Linked DNA regions of Urbifossiella limnaea. The protein of the gene in region 2 interacts with the protein of the main gene of each other region in a pairwise test. Links are inferred from orthologs where the notes say so. Each region holds a gene or a part of one and is shown on either strand. Other genes may lie near its edges.

What was found.
Region 1: the proteins of odhB (region 2) and lpdA interact in binary tests that used the Escherichia coli proteins (3 or more experiments, as listed by UniProt). The link is inferred for Urbifossiella limnaea from one-to-one orthologs.

Annotation. Positions count from the first base shown.
Region 1 is NZ_CP036273.1:1,248,961-1,252,263, forward strand. The notes cover bases 59-3,050. They hold lpdA (dihydrolipoyl dehydrogenase), read left to right. Parts: upstream 59-838; coding sequence 839-2,263; downstream 2,264-3,050. Other genes in these bases: ETAA1_RS05005 (DUF4178 domain-containing protein), read right to left, coding at 59-351; speD (S-adenosylmethionine decarboxylase), read right to left, coding at 348-752; ETAA1_RS05020 (acyltransferase family protein), read right to left, coding at 2,271-3,050. Outside these bases: more of ETAA1_RS05005, read right to left, coding at 1-58; more of ETAA1_RS05020, read right to left, coding at 3,051-3,303. UniProt on the Escherichia coli protein: Lipoamide dehydrogenase is a component of the glycine cleavage system as well as of the alpha-ketoacid dehydrogenase complexes.
Region 2 is NZ_CP036273.1:5,981,931-5,985,165, reverse strand. What follows is about bases 35-2,958. They hold odhB (2-oxoglutarate dehydrogenase complex dihydrolipoyllysine-residue succinyltransferase), read right to left. Parts: upstream 2,141-2,958; coding sequence 929-2,140; downstream 35-928. Other genes in these bases: ETAA1_RS24375 (2-oxoglutarate dehydrogenase E1 component), read right to left, coding at 2,195-2,958; lpdA (dihydrolipoyl dehydrogenase), read right to left, coding at 35-794. Outside these bases: more of lpdA, read right to left, coding at 1-34; more of ETAA1_RS24375, read right to left, coding at 2,959-3,235. UniProt on the Escherichia coli protein: E2 component of the 2-oxoglutarate dehydrogenase (OGDH) complex which catalyzes the second step in the conversion of 2-oxoglutarate to succinyl-CoA and CO(2).

The DNA.
Region 1 (3,303 bases), 4.7 Mb from region 2 along the record:
GGCGGACGGGGGTTGCTCGAACAGCAGGTAGTAGCGGCCCTGCGCCTCGGAGAGCCAGCCCCAGCGGCCGTCGGCGAACGCGGCGTACCACTCGTCCCAGACGCCGCCCGCGGGGTGGGCCAGCTGCGTCCGGCCGGTGAGCTGGAACTTGCGGCCGTCGTACTTCCCCTCGATGCCGACGCGGAGCACGGCCCCGGTGTCCACCAGCGCCGCGACCTTACCCAGGTCTTCGACGGCCCGGTCGCCGCGGGCCACGGCGGAGCGGCAGTACGGGCACACGGCGACCATCGAGCCGCCGACGGCGAACACGACCGGCCCGCCGCACGACGGGCACTGCACCCGGACGCTCATCGGCCGGCCTCCGTGTCGGGAACGCCCCGCTGTACCTCGCGCACCTGCACCCGGGCGGCGCCCAGCGCGTCGGCGAGGCGTGCCTCCCACGGCCACCGCGGCCGCGGCCGGCAGCAGTACAGGTTGAACGTGGCCAGCCCGTGCTCGGGGAACGTGTGGCAGGCCAGGTGCGACTCGGCCAGCAGGTACAGCCCGGTGACGCCGCCCGGCCCGGGGAACTGGTGCCACAGCGGCTCGCCGACGCGGGTGAGTTTCAGCTCGCCGAGCAGCGATTCGCAGACGCGGCGGAGCAGGGCGGTGGTGCGGAGGCGGTCGGGGTCGCAGCCGAACGCCTCCACGACCCACTCGGCGCCGGCCGGCGGGTGGGTCGTGATTTCGGTCGTGGTACGGGGCGTGTTCACCGCCGTATCACCGATACCCGCCCGCGCCGGCCGCGTCAACCGGCCGGGCCTACAATGGGCGCGACCCACCACCCGGAGAGTACCCGATGGCCGACGCCCGCGACGCCCAGCTCCTCGTCATCGGCGGCGGCCCCGGCGGCTACCCGGCCGCCCTCCACGCCGCCGACCACGGGATGAAAGTGGTCCTCGTGGACGAAGACCCGCGGCTCGGCGGCGTCTGCCTGAACCGCGGCTGCATCCCGTCCAAGGCGCTGCTCCACGTCGCCAAGGTCATCCGCGAGGCCCGGCACGTCGCCGAGTGCGGCCTCACCTTCGGCGAGCCGAAAGTCGATCTCGACAAGCTGCGGGAGTTCGTGCAGCAGAAGGTCGTCGGCAGGCTGACCGGCGGCATCGGCCAGCTCACCAAGGGCCGCGGTGTCGAGGTCGTGAGGGGGCACGCCACGTTCATCGACGCCAACACCGTGCAGGTGACCGGCGACCAGCCGCAGACCATCAAGTTCCAGAACTGCATCATCGCCACCGGGTCGGTGCCGACGGTGCCGAAGCCGTGGCAGCTCGGCGACCCGCGCGTGATGGACAGCACCGCGGCGCTGCTCGTGCCCGACGTGCCCAAGACGATGCTCGTCATCGGCGGCGGCTACATCGGCCTGGAGATCGGCAGCGTCTACGCCGCGCTCGGCTCCAAGATCACCGTCGTGGAGGCGCTCGACGGGCTGCTGCCGCTCGCCGACCGCGACCTGGTGGCGCCGCTGGAGAAGAAGCTGCGCGGCGAGTTCGCGGCGATCTACGTCAACACGAAGGTGGCGAAGCTGGAGGCGAAGCCCGAAGGCATCGTCGTCACGCTCGAAGGGAAGGACGTGCCGGGTTCGATCACCTACGACCGCGTGCTGGTGTCGGTGGGCCGGCGGCCGAACTTCGCCGACCTCGGGCTCGACAAGGCCGGCGTGAAGCAGGACGAGCGCGGGTTCGTCGTGGTCGATAAGCAGCGCCGGACGAACGTGCCGAACATCCAGGCCATCGGCGACATCGCCGGCGAACCCGGCCTGGCGCACAAGGCCACGGCCGAGGCGCGGGTCGCGGTCGAGGTGCTGCTCGGGGAGCCGGCCGAGTGGGGGCCGCGGGCCATCCCGGCGGTGATCTTCACCGACCCGGAAATCGCCTGGGCTGGCCTGACGCAGAAGGACGCCGAGGCGCAGGGCGTGCCGCACGAGGTGCTGAAGTTCCCGTGGGCGGCGAGCGGTCGGGCCGTGAGCATCGGCCGCACCGAGGGGCTGACCAAGATGCTGGTGGATCCCGAGGGGAAGCGGGTGCTCGGCGTCGGCATCGTCGGCGCGGGCGCGGGGGAGATGATCGCCGAGGGCGTGCTGGCGGTCGAGATGGGGGCCGTCGCGCGGGACGTGCTGGAGAGCATCCACCCGCACCCGACTCTGAGCGAGACGGTGATGGAGAGCGCCGAGCTGGCCTACGGCGCCGCCACGCACGTCGCCCGGCCGCGGAAGGCGGCGAAGTAGCCGCCGGTCAGACTTCGACTGGCTTCGCAGCCGGAACCACCCGGCCCGGACGGTGGGGGCGGAGATTCCGCTTCCCGGCCCGCCGGCCGAGGCCGACGAGCCAGTTCCGCGCCGGCACTTCCACCAGTCGGTACACGGCCATCGACACCACGAGCGCCGCGGCCAGGAAGCCGCCGGCCTGCGCGAACACGCCGACTTCGGCGAGCGGCAGCCACGAGTCGAGCTGCGTGAACACGATCGTGTGCGTGAGGTAGAAGCTGTAGCTCGACTCGCCGAGGAACACCGGCACCCGGCCGGCCAGGAGCCGCGACAGGTGGCCGCGCTGCCGGGCGAACACGGCTACGACCAGCGCGAACGCCGGCGTGTAGTACCCGACCAGCCGGACCAGTAGCGGCAGCCGGTTCGAGTAGCCCACCGCCACGCCGACCGCCACCAGCGCCGCCAGTTCCAGCCCCGTCCACCGCCACCGGCCCGCGGCCGGCGCGTCGCCCCCGCTGCGGACGTAGTCCAGACCGAGCGCCACGCCGACGATGAATTCGGCCAGCCGCACGAGCGGGCAGACCATCAGGTACTGCGTCCACGGGTTCACGTTCGAGCACTGCCAGTACATCAGGCCGAACTCCGCCGCCCACGCCGCCCCGGCGAGCGCCCACAGCCGGCGCCGCCGCAGGCCCGGCAGCTTCGCCGCGGTCCACACGAACGCGGGGAGGCAGAGGTAGAAGAACACCTCGTCCGAGAGCGACCAGGCGGTCGGGTTCATCCCCGGCGGGTACGGGCTCGGGGCGGGCGTCCAGACCTGCACGAGCAGCAGGTTCGCGCCCACCCCCCACCCCGTGGTCGGCGGCGGCACCAGCGGCAGGACCGCGAGGACGGCGAGCGTGAGGAGGTACACCGGCCAGATGCGGGCGAACCGGGCGAGGAGGAAGCGGCCGAGGTCGCCGCGGGCGGGGCGCGCGAGCCGCTGGTGGTACGAGTACGCCAGCACGAACCCGGACAGGACGAAGAAGAACGGCACCCCGGCGAACCCCTCGGCCATGAAC
Region 2 (3,235 bases):
AACTTCAACTCCTTGCCGTCTTTCGCCTGCGCCGTCACGGTCACGGTGTCGCCCTTGATGGCGGCGCCGGTCACCTTCGTTTCCAGGTGGAACTCCATCCCCTGCTGCTTGAGGAGCTTGAACACCTCGGCCGCGACCTCGCCGTCGCTGATGGCCAGGATGCGCGGCAGGAACTCGACGACGGTCACCTTCGCGCCGAGCCGCTTCCACACGGAGCCGAGTTCGAGGCCGATGTACCCGCCGCCCACCACGATGAGGTGCTTCGGCACGGGGCTGAAGTTCAGCGCCTCGGTGGAACTCACGACGTGCTTGCCGTCGTACTTCAGGAACGGCAGCTCGACGCTCTCGCTGCCGGTGGCCAGCAGCACGTTCTTGGCCTTCAGCGTGGTCGTCTTGCCGTCCTCGCCGGCCACCTCGACGGCGTTCCCCTTCAGCAGTTTCGCGGCGCCGTAGACCGGCGTGACGCCGTACTTCTTGAACAGGAACGCGACGCCGCCGGTGAGTTCCTTGACGACCTTGTCCTTGCGGGCGAGCATCGTCGGCAGGTCGAGCTGGACGCCGCTCACCTTCACGCCGTGGCGGGCGAGCTTGTGCAGCGCGGCTTCGTAGTGCTCGGAACTGTCGAGCAGCGCCTTGCTGGGGATACAGCCGACGTTCAGGCAGGTGCCGCCGAGCGCCTTCCCGGCGCGCTTCTCGACGCACGCCACCTTCATCTTCAGCTGCGCCGCGCGGATGGCCGCGGTGTACCCGCCCGGCCCGGCGCCGATCACCACCAGGTCGTACTCGTCCGCCATGAGGGCACTCCCGAGTTTGGCCGCAAAAAGGCACAAAAGTCACAAAATGAAGAGAGACAGAGTTCGACCCGAACTCCCAGTTCGTCCTCTTCTATTTTGCGTCTTTTGTGCCTTTTTGCGGCCAACCTCCTGATTCAAATATCCAGCAGCATCCGCTCGGGGTTCTCGACGCACTCCTTGACCCGCACCAGGAACTGCACCGCGTCGCGGCCGTCGATGAGGCGGTGGTCGTAGCTCAGAGCCAGGTACATCATCGGGCGGATCACCACCGCGTCGTTCACCGCCACCGGCCGCTTGATGATGCTGTGCATCCCCAGGATCGCCACCTGCGGCGGGTTCAGGATCGGCGTGCTCATCATCGACCCGAACGTGCCGCCGTTCGTGATCGTGAACGTGCCGCCCTCCAGGTCCGTAACCGAAATCTTGCCGTCGCGGGCCTTCTTCGCCAACTCGCCGATCCGCTTCTCGATGTCGGCGAAACCGAGGTCGTCGGCCCCGCGCAGCACCGGCACCATCAGCCCCTTCTCGGTGCTGACCGCGACGCCGATGTCGTAGAAGTGCTGGTGAACGATGTCGGAGCCGTCGATGCGGGCGTTGACGAGCGGGAACGCCTTCAGCGCCTCGACCGCCGCCTTTACGAACACGGACATGAAGCCGAGCTTGGCGCCGTGCTTCTTCTCGAACCGCTCGTTGTACTTCGCCCGCAGCTCCTGGATGGCGGTCATGTCCGCCTCGTTGAACGTCGTCAGCGTGGCGGTCGTGTTCTGCGACGCGAGCAGCCGTTCCGCGATCCGCTTGCGGATCGGCGACATCGGCTGACGGGTGATACGGGAGCCGGGGGCCGGGGCGGGCGCCGCGGGCTTCGGCGGCGGCGGGGTGCCGTTCGCGGGCTTCTTCGGCGCGTCGGTGTGCGCGATCACGTCGCCCTTCGTGACGCGGCCGCCGGGGGCGGTTCCGGCCACCGCGGTGGCGCTCACGCCCGCTTCCGCGAGCAGCCGCGAGGCGGCGGGGCCGGGCGCGGGTTGAGTTGCCGCCTGCGGCTTTGCGCTTTCGCGTGGCGGTTCCGCTGCCGCGGACCGCGAAGCCGCAGGCGGCGCCGGGGCCTTCGCGTCCGTGTCGATCGACGCGACCACCGATTCCACGGCGACCGTCTCCCCCTCCTTCACGAGGATCTTGAGGACTCCGGCGACCTGCGCGGCCACCTCCTGCGTCGCCTTGTCGGTGCCGAGTTCGAACAGCGGGTCGTCCACGTTCACGAACGCCCCGTCCGGCTTCAGCCAGCGGTTCAGCGTCCCCTCGGCGATCGACTCCCCCGCCCGCGGCACCCGCACCTGCTCGACCGGCATCGTGGGTTCCTCGAATGTGACTCGCCACCCGGCCCCGCGCGGGGCGCGGCTCGCCTACTTCGCGCCCGCCTCCGCCTTCTGCGGCGCGTGGCTGCCGTTCTTCCCGTTCGCCGCCGGCTTGCTCAGCGCCACCAGGTGCGGCACCGCGCCGCCGAACGCCGCCTCCACCAGCTCGCGCTGCTCGACCTCGTGGGCGTGGTGCGAGCCGGTCGCCGGGCTGGCGCTGGCGTCGCGGCCGACGTACTCGAACGGGAACCCCATCGCCCGCACCCGCGGCTCGACGAAGAACCAGCCGCCCATGTTCTGCGACTCCTCCTGCGCCCACACCCACTCCGTCGCGCGGCGGTAGCGGCTCAGCACGGCGTGCAGTTGCTCCTCCGGCCACGGGTAGAACTGTTCCAGCCGCACCACCGCCACCGCCTTCGTGCCGAGCTTCTCGCGCTGAACCATCAGGTCGTAGTACACCTTGCCCGAGCACACCACCACGCGCGTCACCGCGGCCGGGTCCGGCAGCGTGTCGTCGATCACCTCGCGGAAGCCGCCGGCGGCAAAGTCCTCGACCGGAGACACCGCGGCCGGCAGCCGCAGCAGGCTCTTGGGCGTCATCACGATCAGCGGCTTGCGGAAGCTCCGCTTCACCTGCCGCCGCAGGAGGTGGAAGATTTGCGCCGGCGTGGTCGGGTACGCCACCTGGATGTTGTCCTCGGCGCACATCAGCAGGAACCGTTCGAGCCGGGCGCTGGAGTGCTCCGGGCCTTGCCCCTCGTACCCGTGCGGCAGCAGCAGCACGAGGCCGTTCGACCGGTTCCACTTCGACTCGCACGACGTGAGAAACTGGTCGATGACCACCTGCGCGCCGTTGGCGAAGTCGCCGAACTGCGCCTCCCACATCACCAGCGAGCCGGGGTCGTCCATCGCGTACCCGAACTCGAACCCCATCACCGCCATCTCGGACAGCGAGCTGTCGAACACCTCGAACGGCGCCTGCTTCGGGTCCAGGTTCGCCAGCGGGTAGTGCGGCGCGCCGGTGGTCGAGTCGATGACGACGGCGTGCCGGTGGGTGAACGTGCCGCGGCGGCTGTCCTGCCCGCTGAG